DNA from 4 places in the Blautia sp. HCP3S3_H10_2 genome. Region 2 is predicted to be linked to each of the others. Evidence: predicted binding sites of a transcription regulator. Region 2 holds the regulator's gene; each other region holds the start of a gene.
The links. The regulator HrcA, encoded in region 2, represses chaperone genes, less so after heat shock. The targets are predictions, from matches to a motif close to TGTTAGCACTCNNNNNNNNNGAGTGCTAACA.

Region 1: a site for HrcA is predicted at 2,308-2,338, ahead of groES (co-chaperone GroES). Genes of this name have one in related genera too.
Region 3: a site for HrcA is predicted at 980-1,010, ahead of htpG (molecular chaperone HtpG). Genes of this name have one in related genera too.
Region 4: a site for HrcA is predicted at 3,208-3,238, ahead of ACTQWB_RS11155 (co-chaperone GroES). Genes of this name have one in related genera too.

Annotation. Positions count from the first base shown of each region.
Region 1 is NZ_JBQKCL010000013.1:45,300-49,679, reverse strand. Features, by position in the region: gene ACTQWB_RS13955 (DUF6106 family protein) at 1-205, opposite strand, end outside; gene groL (chaperonin GroEL) at 322-1,947, opposite strand; gene groES (co-chaperone GroES) at 1,988-2,272, opposite strand; gene codY (GTP-sensing pleiotropic transcriptional regulator CodY) at 2,709-3,494, opposite strand; gene topA (type I DNA topoisomerase) at 3,747-4,380, opposite strand, start outside.
Region 2 is NZ_JBQKCL010000014.1:44,803-49,182, reverse strand. Features, by position in the region: gene ACTQWB_RS14535 (chromate transporter) at 1-11, shown strand, start outside; gene ACTQWB_RS14530 (chromate transporter) at 8-580, shown strand; gene ACTQWB_RS14525 (TIGR00730 family Rossman fold protein) at 592-1,137, shown strand; gene hrcA (heat-inducible transcriptional repressor HrcA) at 1,314-2,354, shown strand; gene grpE (nucleotide exchange factor GrpE) at 2,383-3,039, shown strand; gene dnaK (molecular chaperone DnaK) at 3,223-4,380, shown strand, end outside.
Region 3 is NZ_JBQKCL010000013.1:89,846-94,225, forward strand. Features, by position in the region: gene ACTQWB_RS14150 (hypothetical protein) at 1-859, shown strand, start outside; gene htpG (molecular chaperone HtpG) at 1,083-3,164, shown strand; gene ACTQWB_RS14160 (sporulation initiation factor Spo0A C-terminal domain-containing protein) at 3,552-3,905, shown strand; gene ACTQWB_RS14165 (DUF5721 family protein) at 3,875-4,372, opposite strand.
Region 4 is NZ_JBQKCL010000009.1:4,949-9,328, forward strand. Features, by position in the region: gene ACTQWB_RS11135 (hypothetical protein) at 1-638, shown strand, start outside; gene ACTQWB_RS11140 (HdeD family acid-resistance protein) at 1,230-1,763, opposite strand; gene ACTQWB_RS11145 (Hsp20/alpha crystallin family protein) at 1,836-2,276, opposite strand; gene ACTQWB_RS11150 (MarR family winged helix-turn-helix transcriptional regulator) at 2,617-3,048, shown strand; gene ACTQWB_RS11155 (co-chaperone GroES) at 3,260-3,547, shown strand; gene groL (chaperonin GroEL) at 3,573-4,380, shown strand, end outside.

The DNA.
Region 1 (4,380 bases), on a different contig from region 2:
GATACTCAAACTCCAGATCTGTTCCCGGAAAAATGAACAGATACGCACAGACACCAAGTACAAGGGCTACGATCAGAAGCAGCGGCATGATAAAAAGGCCGGCCAGCACCAGAAGTGCGATCAGCGCAATGATTCCGCCCTTTACCAGTCTGTCTTTCATCGTCCGCTCTTTCTTCACAAGCAGTTCTGAATACAAATCGCTCATATTACTTTTCTCCTTTGTTTCTCAGATTTTTATTTAGTATAGCACAGAAAAGGGCCAGCGTCTATGACACCGACCCTTATAAAATCTAAACATTCTGTAACAGACTGTTACAGGAATTACATCATTCCCATGCCGCCCTGGCCGCCTGCTGGCATTGCCGGAGCATCCTCTTTGATGTTTGCAACAACAGATTCTGTTGTAAGCAGAGTAGAAGCAACACTTGTTGCATTCTGAAGAGCACTTCTTGTAACCTTTGCAGGATCAAGGATTCCCTCGTCTACCATGTTTACATATTTCTCGTTCAGAGCATCGAATCCAACACCCGGATCAGACTCTCTTACTTTATTAATGATAACTGCTCCTTCAAGACCAGCATTTGCTGCGATACGGAACAGTGGAGCTTCCAGTGCTTTCAGAATGATGTTTGCACCAGTCTTCTCGTCTCCCTCAAGGTTTGCTGCAAGTTTTGCAACTTCTTTGGAAGCGTGAATATAAGCAGATCCGCCACCTGCGATGATTCCTTCTTCAACTGCTGCTCTGGTAGCTGCAAGAGCATCTTCCATACGGAGTTTTGCTTCTTTCATCTCTGTCTCAGTAGCTGCACCAACACGTACAACTGCTACGCCGCCAGCCAGTTTTGCAAGTCTTTCCTGAAGTTTTTCTCTGTCGAAATCAGATTTTGTCTCTTCGATCTGTGCACGGATCTGGGCAACACGGTTGGCAATTGCCTCTTTGTCTCCCATACCGTCAACGATAACGGTTGTCTCTTTTGCAACTTTAACAGATTTTGCACGTCCTAACTGAGCCATTGTAGCATCTTTCAGTTCCAGACCAACCTCATCAGAGATTACAGTACCACCTGTCAGGATTGCGATATCCTGAAGCATTTCTTTTCTTCTGTCACCATAACCAGGAGCTTTTACAGCTACTACCTGGAAGGTTCCTCTTAACTTGTTAACGATCAGAGTGGTAAGAGCCTCGCCCTCAACATCCTCAGCGATGATAAGAAGTTTCGCACCAGCCTGCACGATCTGCTCCAGTAATGGAAGAACTTCCTGAATGTTGGAAATCTTCTTGTCTGTGATCAGGATATATGGATCTTCCAGAGTTGCTTCCATCTTTTCCATATCAGTTGACATATATGCGGAAATATATCCACGGTCAAACTGCATACCTTCTACAAGATCAAGCTCTGTGTGCATGGTCTTGGACTCTTCTACAGTGATAACACCATCGTTGGAAACTTTCTCCATTGCATTTGCAACCAGCTCTCCAACCTCTTTGTCACCAGCAGAAATAGATGCAACGTTTGCTATCTGTTTCTTTCCGCTTACTTTCTGGCTCATGTTCTTGATAGCCTCTACAGCAGCGTCTGTAGCTTTCTTCATACCACGTCTCATAACGATCGGGTTAGCACCTGCTGCCAGGTTCTTCATTCCCTCGTGAACCATTGCCTGTGCAAGTACGGTAGCAGTTGTGGTACCATCACCAGCTACATCATTTGTCTTGGAAGCAACTTCTTTGATCAGCTGGGCACCCATGTTCTCAAAAGCATCCTCAAGCTCGATCTCTTTTGCGATAGTAACACCATCGTTTGTGATAAGCGGAGCACCGAACTGTTTGTCAAGTACAACATTTCTTCCTTTCGGTCCAAGTGTTACTCTGACTGTATCTGCAAGTTTATTTACACCAGCCTCTAATGCGGTTCTGGCTTCTGCGCCATATTTAATCTCTTTAGCCATGATCAATCATCCTCCTGATTTTAAATCTGTTTTCAAAAACTTATTTTACAATTGCAAGAATGTCACTCTGTTTTACAATGATATATTCCTCGCCGTCAAGCTTCACTTCTGTTCCTGAATATTTGGAATAGATAACCTTGTCGCCTACAGCAACTTCCATTTTTATTTCTTTGCCATCTACTACTCCGCCAGGTCCTACAGCGATTACTTCTGCCTGCTGTGGTTTCTCCTGTGCCTGTCCCGGAAGAACGATACCGGATTTTGTTGTCTCTTCTGCTTCTAACTGTTTTAATACAACTCTGTCACCTAATGGAACTAATTTCATGATCTATGTCCTCCTTTAGAATTGCTTTTCTATTTTACTAGCACTCATTATTGCCGAGTGCTAATCACTGTTCATTATATTATTGAATTATTGGCTTTTGTGCAACTCTTTTCATTGTTGTATTTTTAAGTATACTCTTTTATATGCTCTTATATTCTCTTATTTTCTTCTTTTTTCTCACTTTAATAATTTTCTAAAACTTTTTATCTTGCTTCATGCTGCATCTATTACACAAGAAAGAATCCTGCTTTGCAGGATTCTCCGCCTGCGGCGGGTCGCTATAAGCGACATCTACCTTTCCGCCGCAGTGCGATCCTGCCCGGCAGGGCTTTTTATGCTATAGGGAATTCCAACGGAATTTCCTATAGCATAAAAAAGAACTGTTTCCCAATTTCTCGAAAAACAGTTCTGTGTTTGAAAAAGCCTCTAGTATATCTCAGGCTTTTTTATTTCTCTGTGCCTTAATTTCTTCCAGTTCATCAAAAATCACTTCATTCAGGACCTTGATATAGGTTCCTTTCATACCTGACGAACGGGATTCGATAACTCCTGCGCTTTCAAATTTGCGGAGCGCATTTACGATAACAGACCTGGTGATTCCCACCCTGTCTGCGATCTTGCTGGCAACCAGAATTCCCTCATCTCCGTCAAGCTCATCAAAAATGTGGATGATTGCTTCCAGTTCAGAGAAAGAAAGGGTATTAAACGCAGATTTCACAACCTGTTTCTTACGGTCTTCCTCAGCATTCTCCTCATGTACAGCTCTCATCATCTCAAGCCCTACTACTGTCGTTCCATACTCGCTGACAATAATATCCTCAATATCATATGGACGGTCCTTGCGGTACATGAATACAGTTCCAAGACGCTCCCCTGCGATATCAATGGGATTGATGATTCCCTGATAGCTGCTGGAAACGTGCTCGAAGCCCAGTGTCTGAAGATTCACATTCTCCTTGGTTGATAAAACACCTAAGAATCTTTCATTGAGAAGAGGGTCAACATGGCCGCCCACTTCATCAGCTATCAGCTCCTGGATTTCCTCAACGCCCGGGCAGAAGCTTACGCCGAGCACCTTGCCCTTCTTGCTTAAGACAAGGATATTGGAGCTTAAGGTGTCCATCAGGACCTGGCAGATATCATTAAAAACCACCTTACTGGAACTGCTGTTATGCAGAAGCTTATTGATTTTTCTTGTTTTATCAAGTAACTGAACGCTCATTTTGTCCTCCCTTCGCTTTTGTTCCGTTATTTTCACTTGTTAGCTTAATACTACACGTTTTTCGAACTATTTACAAGCTATTTTTTACTATTTTTCAATTTTGTTTAGCTTTTCTGAAAATATAACGTTTTTGAAACTATTCGTTAAACAACAGCAGTATCTGAAATTCCAAGTACCTTTTTATAGCGCAAAAAAGTCCCCCTTGCGTGGTTATACTCTCGCCACGCAGGAGAACTTTTCTTTTAAAATCCCTTAATTGTCTTTTTCCTCTTTTGGTCTGGCTTCTACATAGCCACAGGTCTCCTGGCTGCACACCAGTTTATTGCCTTTTTCCACCATATAACTTCCGCATACCGGGCACTTCTTGTCAGATGGCTTCTGCCAGGACATAAAATCACATTCCGGATTGTCCTCACAGCCATAATACTTACGGCCCTTCTTGGTCTTCTTCAGAACAACCTCCTTACCACACTTCGGGCACGCTACACCGATTTTTTCATAGTAAGGCTTGGTATTGCGGCACTCCGGGAATCCAGGGCATGCAAGAAATCTTCCGTGGGGACCATATTTGATCACCATATGACGGCCACAATTGTCGCAGACCACGTCTGTCTCTTCATCATGGATATCCACTTTCTCCAGTTCTTCCTGAGCTGCATCCACATCATGCTTCAGGTCTGGATAGAAGTTACGCACAACGGTCTTCCACTGGACAGTACCATTCTCGACGCAGTCAAGCAGTCCCTCCATAGTAGCAGTGAAATTCACATCCACAATACTTGGGAATGCCTGTTTCATAATACTGTTTACAACTTCCCCAAGCTCTGTCACATAAAGATTACGCTGCTCCTTGGAAACATAACGGCGGCTGATGATGGTAGTGATC
Region 2 (4,380 bases):
GGGAAAAATGATTTATTTACAGCTTTTTTTCAGCTTTCTTAAAATCGGGGCATTCAGCTTTGGTGGCGGATACGCAGCAATGCCACTGATACAGGAACAGGTAGTAAGTCTTCATTCCTGGCTTTCCATGGAAGCATTTACAGACCTTGTAACGATCGCAGAGATGACTCCGGGACCGATCGCAGTAAATTCCGCAACATTTGTGGGAAGCCAGATCGCAGGTCCACTTGGAGCAGTAACAGCCACTTTGGGCTGCATCCTTCCATCTTGTATCATTGTGACATTTCTTGCATATATTTACACGAAATACCGCAATCTGTCGCTGCTTCAGGGAACGCTGGCGTCGCTCCGTCCGGCAATAGTAGCGATGATCGCCAAAGCAGGGGTGGCAATTCTCATATCTTCATTTTTTATAGATGGAACAATAAGCCTGGTATACCAGAATGTATGTGTGAGAATGATCCTCTTTTTTGCAGGGGCACTTGTACTTCTTAGAAAAATGAAGATGAATCCTATATTGGTTATGGTACTTTGTGGTGTGGCAAATGTGGCCTATGTAGTTATTACAGGCGGTATATGAAAGGAGAAAAAATGAATATTTGTGTTTATGGTGCATCAAGCGCAAAATTGGAAGCAGTTTATTATGAAAAAACAGAAGAACTGGGCAGGGCAATGGGAAAAAGAGGACATGGCCTTGTGTTTGGCGGTGGAGCTACGGGAATGATGGGAGCTGCTGCAAGAGGTGTTGCAGAAGAAAATGGATATATAATAGGAATTGCGCCGCGCTTTTTTGACCAGCCGGGGGTACTTTTTGAGAACTGCACAGAATTTATCTTTACAGAAACCATGAGAGAGAGGAAAAAGCTTCTGGAAGAAAAGTCCGATGCCACAGTAGTAGCACCAGGCGGAATCGGAACTTACGAGGAATTTTTTGAGATCCTGACATTAAAAAGCCTGAACCGGATAGACAGACCAATCGTTCTTTATAATATCAATGGCTATTATGATAAAATGAAAGCGTTGCTTGAGCATACGGTGGAGGAAAAGTTTATGGAGCCGTCTGTTATGAGTCTGATTGCATTTCTGAATAAGCCGGATGAGATACTGGACTACATAGAGCACTACAAAAACCACTAAAAAAGATGAAAAAAATTTGTAAAAAATATTGACAAATGGGATACTGAGGTGTATCTTAAGAGCATAGATGTTAGCACTCCTAAATAATGAGTGCTAACAAAGGAATTCAGGGAAGCCAGACGGGAGATAAGATATCAGGCATGACCGTCTGCTTTTCAGAAAGGAGCAGATATTTCATGGATGAAGTATTAGATGAGCGCAAACGGAAAATACTGAAAGCAATCATCAAGACTTATATGGAAACTGGTGAGCCGGTAGGTTCCAGAACCATTTCCAAGTATCCGGATTTAAATGTCAGCTCTGCTACAATCCGAAATGAGATGTCCGACCTGACGGATATGGGCTATATTGTACAGCCCCACACCTCAGCCGGAAGAATTCCATCAGATAAAGGCTATCGCCTTTATGTGGATGAGCTTACCAGGGAGAAGGAAGCCGAGATCGCAGAGATCCGCGATATGATGATTGAAAAGTCAGATAAGATGGATAAGGTATTGAAGCAGGTTGCTAAAGTACTTGCCAATAATACCAATTATGCGACCATGGTTGCAGTTCCCCAGTATAAAGGAAGTACCTTGAAGTTCATTCAGCTTTCACGTGTCAATGAAAGACAGCTGATTGCCGTAGTTGTATGTGAAGGCAATGTGATCCGGAACCAGATCATTAATATTGATGAGGAGATGGATGACCAGACGATCCTGAAGCTGAATCTTCTTCTTAATACGAACCTGAACGGTGTTCCTATCCAGGACATCAATCTTGGCATGATCGCCAGACTGAAAGAACAGGCTGGAAGCCACAGCGGTGTGGTTGCAAATGTGCTGGACGCAGTTGCAGCTACCATTCATGTGGATGAAGAAGATATGAAGGTATATACATCGGGAGCGACTAACATATTTAAGTATCCTGAGCTTGCAGATACATCCAAGGCAAGCGAGCTGATTTCTACTTTTGAGGATAAGCAGGAGCTTGCGGATATGGTTCGTGAGGAAATGGGAGATCCTAAGAGTACAGGAGTTCAGGTTTATATCGGAGATGAAGTTCCGGTACGTACCATGAAGGACTGCAGTGTGGTGACAGCTACTTACGAGCTGGGTGATGGAATGCGCGGAACCATTGGAATCATTGGTCCGAAGCGGATGGATTACGAGAATGTGGTAGACAGCTTGAAGAAATTAAAAGTCCAGCTTGATGAAATGGTAAATAAGAAAACCTAGAAAGGCGGTTGAAAGCGTGTCAGAAGAAATGAATAAAGAAGCCGAAGTACAGGAAGAAGCAGTTGATATTCCGGTAACCGACGGAAGTGAAGAAGAGGCAGCAGACACAGCCCAGACATCAGAAGAAGCTTCGAAGGAAACCGAAGAGGCAGCCGATACAGAAGAAACGAAGCAGCCAGACCAGGAGACCGAAGAGTCAAAAGAACCGGAAAATAAGACGAAAACTTCTTTCTTCGGTAAGAAGAAAAAAGAAAAAGATAAATTTGAACAGCAGATCGAGGAACTTACAGACAGACTGAAGCGCAGCATGGCTGAATTTGATAATTACCGCAAAAGAACGGAGAAAGAAAAATCCAGCATGTACATCATTGGTGCGAAAGACATCGTCGAGAAGATGCTTCCCATTGTGGATAACTTCGAAAGAGGTCTTGCACAGGCACCGGAAGATGATCCTTTTGCTGAAGGCATGAAGATGATCTACAAACAGATGATGACAGCGTTTGATGAGATGGGCGTAAAGCCAATCGAAACTGTAGGTAAGGAATTTGACCCGAATCTGCATAATGCAGTCATGCATGTAGAAGACGAATCCGTTGGTGAGAACATCGTTGTGGAGGAATTCCAGAAAGGATACACTTACAAAGATTTCGTCGTAAGACACAGCATGGTAAAGGTTGCGAATTGAGCGAAAGCAACTTAGTGAAGGCGAGCAGGATGCGAAGCCTGAACTTAGTGCGAGCTCGTTCAATCTCACTTAATGAGAGCAAGCCGTAGGCGCAGACCGAATTTAGTGAATTGAACTTCCTTAAAAAGACATTTTACAACATTCAGAATAGATAATCCAATATGAAACAGGAGGAAAATTATCATGGGAAAAATCATTGGTATTGACTTAGGTACAACAAACAGCTGTGTAGCTGTTATGGAAGGTGGACAGCCGACCGTTATCGCAAATACAGAAGGATCCAGAACAACACCATCAGTTGTAGCATTTACAAAAACTGGTGAGCGTCTGGTAGGTGAGCCTGCAAAACGTCAGGCAGTAACAAACGCAGAGAAAACAATCTCCTCTATCAAGAGAGAGATGGGTACAGATTACCGTGTAACAATCGACGATAAGAAATATTCCCCACAGGAAATTTCAGCTATGATCCTTCAGAAACTGAAAAAAGATGCTGAGGGATACCTTGGAGAATCTGTTACAGAGGCAGTTATCACTGTTCCTGCATATTTCAATGATGCACAGCGTCAGGCAACCAAAGATGCTGGTAAGATTGCAGGCCTTGATGTAAAACGTATCATCAACGAGCCTACAGCAGCAGCTCTTGCATATGGCCTTGACAATGAAAAAGAGCAGAAGATCATGGTTTATGACCTTGGTGGTGGTACATTTGATGTTTCTATCATCGAGATCGGTGATGGAGTTATCGAGGTTCTGGCAACAGCTGGTAACAACCGCCTTGGTGGTGATGACTTTGACCAGAGAATTACAGACTACATGCTTTCCGAGTTCAAGAGAACAGAGGGCGTTGACTTAAGCAATGATAAGATGGCTCTTCAGAGATTGAAAGAAGCAGCTGAGAAAGCAAAGAAAGAGCTTTCCTCTGCAACAACAACCAATATCAACCTGCCATTCATCACAGCAACTGCTGAGGGACCGAAGCACTTTGATATGAACCTTACAAGAGCAAAATTTGATGAACTTACACATGACCTTGTTGAGAAGACAGCAGAGCCGGTTCGCCGTGCACTTTCTGATGCAGGTCTTACAGCTTCTGATCTTGGACAGGTACTTCTTGTTGGTGGATCTACACGTATTCCGGCTGTACAGGATAAAGTAAGACAGCTGACAGGCAAAGAGCCAAGCAAGGCTCTGAACCCAGATGAGTGTGTTGCACTTGGTGCTTCTATCCAGGGTGGTAAACTTTCTGGTGAGGCTGGTGCAGGTGATATCCTTCTTCTGGATGTTACACCACTTTCCCTGTCCATCGAGACAATGGGTGGTATCGCTACACGTCTGATCGAG
Region 3 (4,380 bases), on a different contig from region 2:
TTATAACCAGACGGTTTCTATTAAAACAGATCAGCTGGATTCCTACAATATTCCGGTAAGCTTTACTGTAACAGAAGCAGCGACTAAGCTTACTGCAGTTGGCAAGGTATCAGATATCAGCGTGGCAAATGGAGTGGAGAAATCTGCTGATGGATTACAGCTTCCATCTACAGTTAAGATCACTACCAATAAAGGTGATATGAATGCATCTGTAAATTGGGATGTAAAGGGCTGCGCATATAATCAGAAGAGTACAGATGCTCAGAAATTCTCAGTAAATGGTACCGTGGTTCTTCCAGACGGAGTTACAAATCCAGATAATCTGAGTCTGGTTGTATCCGTAAATGTATCTGTAAAACGTGGACCAATCGTCTCAGATGCAGCAGCTAATACGATCACTGGAATCAGCTCCGATGGAGATTATACTACAGAAACCAAAATAACCTTTACTGCAGTTGGTGCTGGCTCAGATATTGAGAACCCGATCAAGGGAGATGTAAGATACCTGCCATTGAATTGGGAAGTTCTTGAGACAAGAAGCTGGGATGGCGCACCGTATTCTGCAACCTTCCGTATGGGTAAGACTGGAGATTATACATTGACAGTTACCTATAACCAGCAGAAATTTGATGGAAGTAACTGGGTGAATACAGGTACACAGGATACCAAAAAAGTGAACTTTACAGTAAAGGCATCCCCGAATCAGACATTGACACCTGCTGCAGATAAGTCAGATGCAAATCAGAAGAAAGCAGTAAAGACAGGAGATAATACTCCGATTCTTCCATTTGTGATCATTCTGATTGTAGCGGTTGTTTTGATCGCAGGAATTCTTGTATACCGCAATAAAAAGAAATAATAATGGCTCAGAAAGTATTTACTTTCAGAAATGGGCATGAACAGAAAGGAGCACCGAAAAGGGTGCTCCTTTTTGGCATTCTTTAAGCGGTTGCTTGGTGCAAAGTGAATAACAATAGATTACTAGCACTCATTTAAAATGAGTGCTAAATTTTTCTTGACTTTTAGTCATTTTGGTATTATTATAGTTGATATAATTAAGAAGACAAAGGAGAGTGAGCTGCATGGCTGAGAAGCATGGTAGTTTATCAATTAACAGTGAAAATATTTTTCCAATTATAAAGAAATGGTTATATTCTGATCACGACATTTTTGCAAGAGAGCTGATCTCCAATGGTTGTGATGCGATCACGAAATTAAAGAAACTGGATGTTATGGGTGAATATACACTTCCAGATGATTATAAAGCTGAAGTACACGTTATTGTAAATCCAGAAGAGAAGACCCTGAAGTTTATCGATACTGGTCTTGGTATGACTTCTGATGAAGTTGAAGAGTATATTACACAGATCGCTTTTTCAGGCGCTACAGAGTTTCTTTCCAAATATAAGGATAAGACCACAGATGATCAGATCATTGGTCATTTCGGACTTGGTTTCTATTCCGCATTTATGGTAGCAGATGAAGTCCAGATCGATACCCTTTCTTATAAAGAAGGCGCTACTCCGGTACATTGGACCTGCGATGGTGGTACAGAATATGATATGCAGGACGGTAATAAGACCACAGTTGGTACTGAGATTACTTTGTTCTTAAATGATGAGAGCACAGAATTTTCTAATGAATATCGTATGAGAGAAGTAATTGAGAAATACTGTTCTTTTATGCCGGTAAATATCTATCTTTCCAAAGAAAATGCACCGCAGGAATATGAGACAATCGATGAGTCCGAACTTCGTGACGATGATGTGGTTGTAGAACATATCCATGAGGATGCTAAGACAGAAGAAAAAGAGAATGATAAAGGAGAGAAAGAAGTTGTAGAAGTATCTCCTGCCAAAGATAAAGTTAAAATTAACAAGCGTCCGGTATCCTTAAGTGATCCGCAGCCATTATGGATGAAACATCCGAATAGCTGTACAGATGAAGAATATAAGGAATTTTACCGTAAAGTATTCATGGATTATAAGGAGCCACTGTTCTGGATTCATCTGAACATGGATTATCCATTTAATCTGAAAGGTATTTTGTACTTCCCTAAGATCAATACAGAGTATGATTCCATTGAAGGAACGATTAAACTGTATAATAATCAGGTATTTATCGCAGATAACATCAAGGAAGTAATTCCAGAATTCCTGCTTCTTCTCAAAGGTGTTATCGATTGCCCGGATCTTCCACTGAATGTATCTAGATCTGCACTGCAGAATGATGGATTTGTAAAGAAGATCTCAGAGTATATTACCAAGAAAGTTGCAGATAAGCTTACCGGAATGTGCAAGACAGACCGTGAGTCCTATGAGAAATACTGGGATGATATCAGCCCATTTATTAAGTACGGCTGCATTAAAGATAGCAAATTTGCAGACAAGATGAACGACTATATTCTCTTTAAGAATATTGATGGTAAATATCTTACTCTGAAGGATTGTATAGAAGAGAACAAGAAACCTGAGGAAGCTGCAAAGGCTGAAGAGGCCAAAGCCGAAGATGCAAAAACAGAGGAAACATCTGAGACAAAAGCTGACAATGAAGAGAAGAAAGAGCCAGAGAAGACTACAATCTTTTATGTGACAGATGAAGTCCAGCAGAGCCAGTATATCAATATGTTCCGTGAAGCTGGCAAGGATGCGGTTGTTCTGAAACATAACATCGACAGCGCGTTTATTTCCCATTTAGAGCAGAAAGACCAGACAATCCAGTTTAAGAGAATTGATGCGGATCTTTCAGAAGAACTTCGTGAGGAGAACGCTATTGATGAAGAAACTTCCAAGACACTTACTGAAGTATTCAGAAGTGCATTAAAGAATGAGAAACTGGAAGTAAAAGTTGAGAACCTGAAGAATGAGAAGGTTGCTGCAATGATGACTCTTTCTGAGGAAAGCCGTCGTATGCAGGATATGATGAAGATGTATAATATGTATGGTATGGATCCGTCTATGTTTGGTGGACAGGAAACACTGGTGCTCAATGCGAAACATCCACTTGTACAGTTCGTTGCAGGCAATAAGGATTCTGAGAAAACACCGGTTATCTGTGAAGAATTATATGATCTTGCTATGCTGAGCCATAAACAGCTTTCACCAGAAGAAATGACAAGATTTGTACAGAGAAGCAATGAAATCCTTCTGATGCTGACCAAATAATTCAGACTAGGAAATCCAAACCAATAAATTCAGATTGTAAAAAATTAACAGCATAAATCCGGATTAGAGTTTATTTCAAACAGATATTCAATTTGAGAAAATCATTTTGAGTGTCTGTTTTTGTGTAATGGGAAATTTCTCTGGAAGTCCCTATTACACAAAAGAAACCTTCTTTTTCATGAAAGTAAGCGGAAAAGCTCGAAAATACTAAAAAATATTACAAATTTCTTAATTTTTGTCTCCAAAAGCTAAAAAAGAGAAATTTAATTCGTATTACATATAGAGGCAAATGAATTGCTGGCTGTAATTACCGCGCATATCGTGCAGAAAATATTACAGGCTGCAAAAAAGCAACACGAATTGTAACTTATTGTGGGAGGGACGAAAATGAGAGAGGTATACGGAACGATACGTAAACTAGGAGCAACATCGAAATATAAAGGATATTATTTTGTGGCAGAAGCCATACATATGACAATGGAATTTCAGGAAAGACCAATGAAAATTACCAAGGATATTTATCCGAGACTTGCTAAGAAATTCAAATCCAAGCCATCTAACATTGAACATGATATCCGCACAATTGTAAATGTATGCTGGGAAAATCATCGGGAGAGACTGGAACAGATTGCCGGATATCCTCTTGAATTCAGACCTACTAACAGTGAGTTTGTAGATATGATTGCGTTTTATCTGGGAAATGAAAAGAATTACAATTCCTCCACAGACAGATTATTATGATGGAAGAAATCCAGCATATACTGATCCCAAAGCTGATCAGGCTCCTTGTTTGGAAGAAATGTCTTCAGGGAGGTACCGGTGGTACAGAATAAGGATTTATTCTTATATTGAAGATTCAGGTATAAACCTGTTACCAGTTCAGGAGAGGTGGAACCGTTCTGAAGTAATGCAATCGCCTTATTGGGGGAAAACTGAAGTACGATCTTAAAAGAAAGTGGAGCCCGTTTTCCACGTATAACAGAGTAGCAAAACGGCTTTACCTCTTTCCACAGGGAACAGGTGCGATGACTGGAATTTAAAAATTCCTGTTCATCATTATCAAAAAAATCATTCTGAAGTCTGCCGTCGATGGTAAAGATATTGCTTGTGACGATTTCAGCCTGGCTCAGCCAGAAGTGGTCAAAGGTCTTTCCAAGAAAAAGCTTATTGGTAAAATCTTTCAGATCCGTGATTTTTAAAGCGAGCATAGAAGCCT
Region 4 (4,380 bases), on a different contig from region 2:
CTGTTCATTCCGATTCATGGCAGGTTACCTGGAAGGAGGATAGCGTGGAGGCTGTGATTAGTGGGGAAGAGCAGAATGATGAACAGTACATTCTATATTTTGATGGAAAAACAGACTCTAATCAGTTGGAAACGAAGTATGGAAAGACTGATGAAGAACGTCGAAAAGAAAATCTTCAGAGACTTGAGGAAAGTCGGCAACAGCAGGGGGACGAAACTAAACCAGGAGTGGATTCTCAAACAACAGACGATCCTGTTTTAGATAATTGTGACGAGGAGCAGACCGATGAAGACGGCTATCCGCTTTCGGAAGAATACCAGGCATATAAAAGCGAATTATTGAGAATTGCTGGAGAGATAGCTCAAAACACGGATGCTGAGATCAAGTTCTATCTGTCTGCCAAAGGATGTCCTTATGCTGTGATTTTATCTGAAACAGAGGTTACTTCTGGAGAAAGAATCGAACAGCATCTGATTTTTAATGAGGCTTATGATGATTTGAGAAACGAGTATGTTCTTGAAGAATATCATTATGGAACGGACGGCGCACAATTATCTTCGCCGGTTATTCTGGATTTCTATCTGATTGATCGTCAATCACTGGAAGTTACAGATGAACAAATAAATACTTGGCACTGATTTGGACTGGTTGAATACATAATGCGTTATCACTTATAGCTGCAAATTTCAGTCTTTTGGTGAGTCTGCAAACACGCATTAATTTGAATTTGCCGGGATGTGGATTCTTATTTTTTGGGAAAAGCAAGCAAAAAATAGAAATAGACATGGTTGTCCATATAAAAAAATCAATTTCTCGCTTTGTATCGTGGTTGAAATCGATGAAATAAACTAATCTATCGGTGGAAGGAGGAACAAAATGAAACAAGAAAAAGTTGGAAGTTTTCTTAAAGAGCTTCGAAAAGAAAAGAATATTACACAGGAACAGTTGGCAGAAAGCATGTGATTGATGGCGCGTTTTGGTTTGAGTAGGAAAAACATGGGAAGTTAGCAATAAAACATTACGCGAGTAAACTCGCATAAGATGATTTCCACTTCCCAAACATCTGATTTCCAGATTTCCGGAAGTGCGATTTCATCGCACAAGAATATTCAAATTGTTTTTGGAATTAGGCATTCGTTAAAAAAGGCTGCACACAATTTTGTATGCAGCCGAATCTATATGAAGAGGTGCCTTTTTTCCTCCTTGGCAATGTTATTTTTTGTTATATTTTACATCCAGAAGCGATTGGAAAAGCATCCACGCATGACAGATACAATACCCTGTAGGATCAGGAAAAATCCGATTACCCAGGCCATAGCTGCAATACTTGCAAATGGATGTGTGAATGACAGAAAACCAATCACAGTCAGAAGGATTCCAAGTACTGTAAACCAGCCCCAGCCCTTTACTCCCAGTTTTTGAAGGTCAAAGGAATTAACCAGTTTGGTGATACCTGAAAAAATCAGCCACATTCCTAAAATAAAGGAAATAGTCATTGCTGTAAACCATCCATTTCCCAAAATGAATAAAGACATCAGTACGGTTAGAATGCCGTCAGCAAGAAACCAGCCAGATCCTGCCATATAATCATGACCGGCTGCAAATATCACAATATCTATAATGCCGGAAAACATCATGGCAACTCCAAAGATAATGGGAAGACCATAAAGAATTTTTCCGGGATTCCTCAAACATCCGATCCCGGTTATAATCAGAAAGATTCCGGCTAAAATCCATAATACTCTTGATGTCGTTTTACTCATATCAAAAACCTCTTTTCCGATTGCATTTGGCTTTTAAAACAGGCAGGGGTTTTATTCCCTGCCCGTTTGAGATTAACCTTCGATGGAAATATAATGTGAGTTGTTTTCTACTGCCTTCTGCTCTTTTGGAACAGTAAAGGAAAGAATACCATTTTCAAATTTCGGATGGATGTCTTCTCTCTGAACATTATTTCCTACATAAAAGCTTCTGCTTACATTTCCGGTATAACGCTCGCGGCGGATATATTTTCCTTCCTTATCTTTTTCATCTTTATCCAGACCTTTTGCTGCACTTACAGTTACATAACCGTTTTCAAGCTGGATCTGAATCTCGTCTTTCTTAAATCCAGGAAGATCAATTGCCACTTCGTAAGCGTTGTCTTCTTCCTTCACATCAGTCTTCATGATATGGGGAGCATGTTTTCCATACAATTTTTTATCGATGTCCGGAAAAGCAAAATCATCCATAAAATCATCAAATAAATTTTCTCCAAAAATACTAGGCATTAACATAAGTCATATCTCCTTTCATGACATAAACTAAAGTTTGCACTATCGGAGAAACCCGAAGTGTTGATTTATGAATATCAGGAAGAAAAATCATATTCTCTTTCTTTGTTCTATGTGTAATATAACATATGAATTAGCACTCGTCAATAGAGAGTGCTAATAATTGTGTGAAGATTTTGTGAACTTTGCGAAATAAAATAATTACTGATATTAGATTCAGCGGAATAGATTCCAGATGTTAATCATTAATTAAGAGGAAACAAAAAAGTCGTTTAAAATTAAATGGTGACGAATTATTAAACTTGTGATAGAATGAAAAAAACATTGAAAGAAGCTGAACTAAATGGATACACAAATTGATATCATATTGCAGGGAGGACAGTTTAAAAAGCTGTTAGAGGAACAGAGCGTTGAATTACGAGAAAAATATGATATGAAAAGAGCAGAACTGGAGATATTATACTTCCTGTCAAAATGCGGAACACATAATACCTCTACGGATATCCACCATCAGTTGATGATGAACCGTGGACATATTTCGCAGGCAGTTGACAGTCTCTGCAGGAGAAATTATCTTATTGCGATACCGGATAAGAATGATAGAAGATATATTCATTATGAAATATCTGATTATGCGAAGGATCTGGTAACAGAAATGACGAAGAGAAGGGAAGCAATGAACGGGATGATTTTAAAAGGTGTGTCGGAAGAAGAATTGAAGGTTTTTCGGGAAGTATCGGAAAAAATCAGGAAAAATATAAATGAATTAATTTAGATGATCAAAAGATGCAAAGTAATGGTTAAGGTGCTTCGCATCTTTTTTAAATTATTTTGGAAACCTATTGACAAGAGAAATACAGGTGATATAATACTTTAAAAATAAATAATTTAAAAATAAAACATGTTTCGCAAGAAACATATTTTTTGCGAAACACGATGGCACTCAACAAGCAAGAGTGCTAACAAAAGAAAGGCAGGTTATTCATATGAAATTAAAACCATTGGGTGACAAAGTAGTTCTTCAGTATCAGGATGTTGAAGAAAAGACAGAATCAGGAATCATTCTGCCAGACAGCGCAAAAGAAAAATCGCAGGAAGCTGTAGTAATCGCAGTTGGTCCGGGAAAATGTAAAGACGGACAGAAAGTTCCCATGCAGGTAAAAGAAGGAGATAAAGTCATTATTTCTGAATACGGCGGCACAGAAGTAAAAATTGGCGACGAAGAATATAAAATTGTAAGTCAGGACGATATTCTGGCAATTGTAGAGAAATAGAAAGTGTTGAAAGAAGGAAATTATCATGGCAAAAGAGATTAGTTTTGATATTGATGTTCGAAAAAAGATGGAGGCCGGTGTAGACAGACTGGCAGATACAGTAAAGGTAACATTGGGGCCAAAAGGAAGAAATGTTGTACTGGATAAATCTTACGGTGCACCATTAATTACAAACGATGGTGTGACCATTGCAAAAGAGATCGAACTGGAAGATCGTTTTGAAAATATGGGCGCACAGCTTGTAAAAGAGGTGGCTACCAAGACAAACGACATTGCAGGAGATGGAACAACAACAGCTACAGTTCTGGCACAGGCACTTGTAAAAGAAGGAATGAAAAATATCGCAGCAGGTGCAAATGCCATTGTTTTAAGAAAAGGAATGAAGAAGGCAGCAGATGTGGCTGTGCAGGCAATTGAAGAAATGAGCCATCCTGTTACCGGTAAGGATCATATTGCAAAAGTAGCTGCAATCTCTTCCGGTAATGAAGAAGTCGGTGAGATGATTGCCGATGCAATGGAAAAAGTCGGAGAGAACGGCGTTATTACGATTGAAGAATCAAAGACCATGAAGACGGAGATCGACTTAGTCGAAGGTATGCAGTTTGACAATGGATATCTTTCCGGATACATGTGTGATGATAAAGAAAAAATGATCGCCAACATGGAGGATCCTTATATCCTCATGACAGATAAGAAGATTTCAAACATCCAGGATATCCTTCCTGTTTTGGAAAATGTGATGAGAGAGAGGAAAGAACTCCTGATCATTGCAGAAGATGTGGAGGGAGAGGCACTTACCACATTGATTGTCAACAGACTGAGAGGCACTCTGA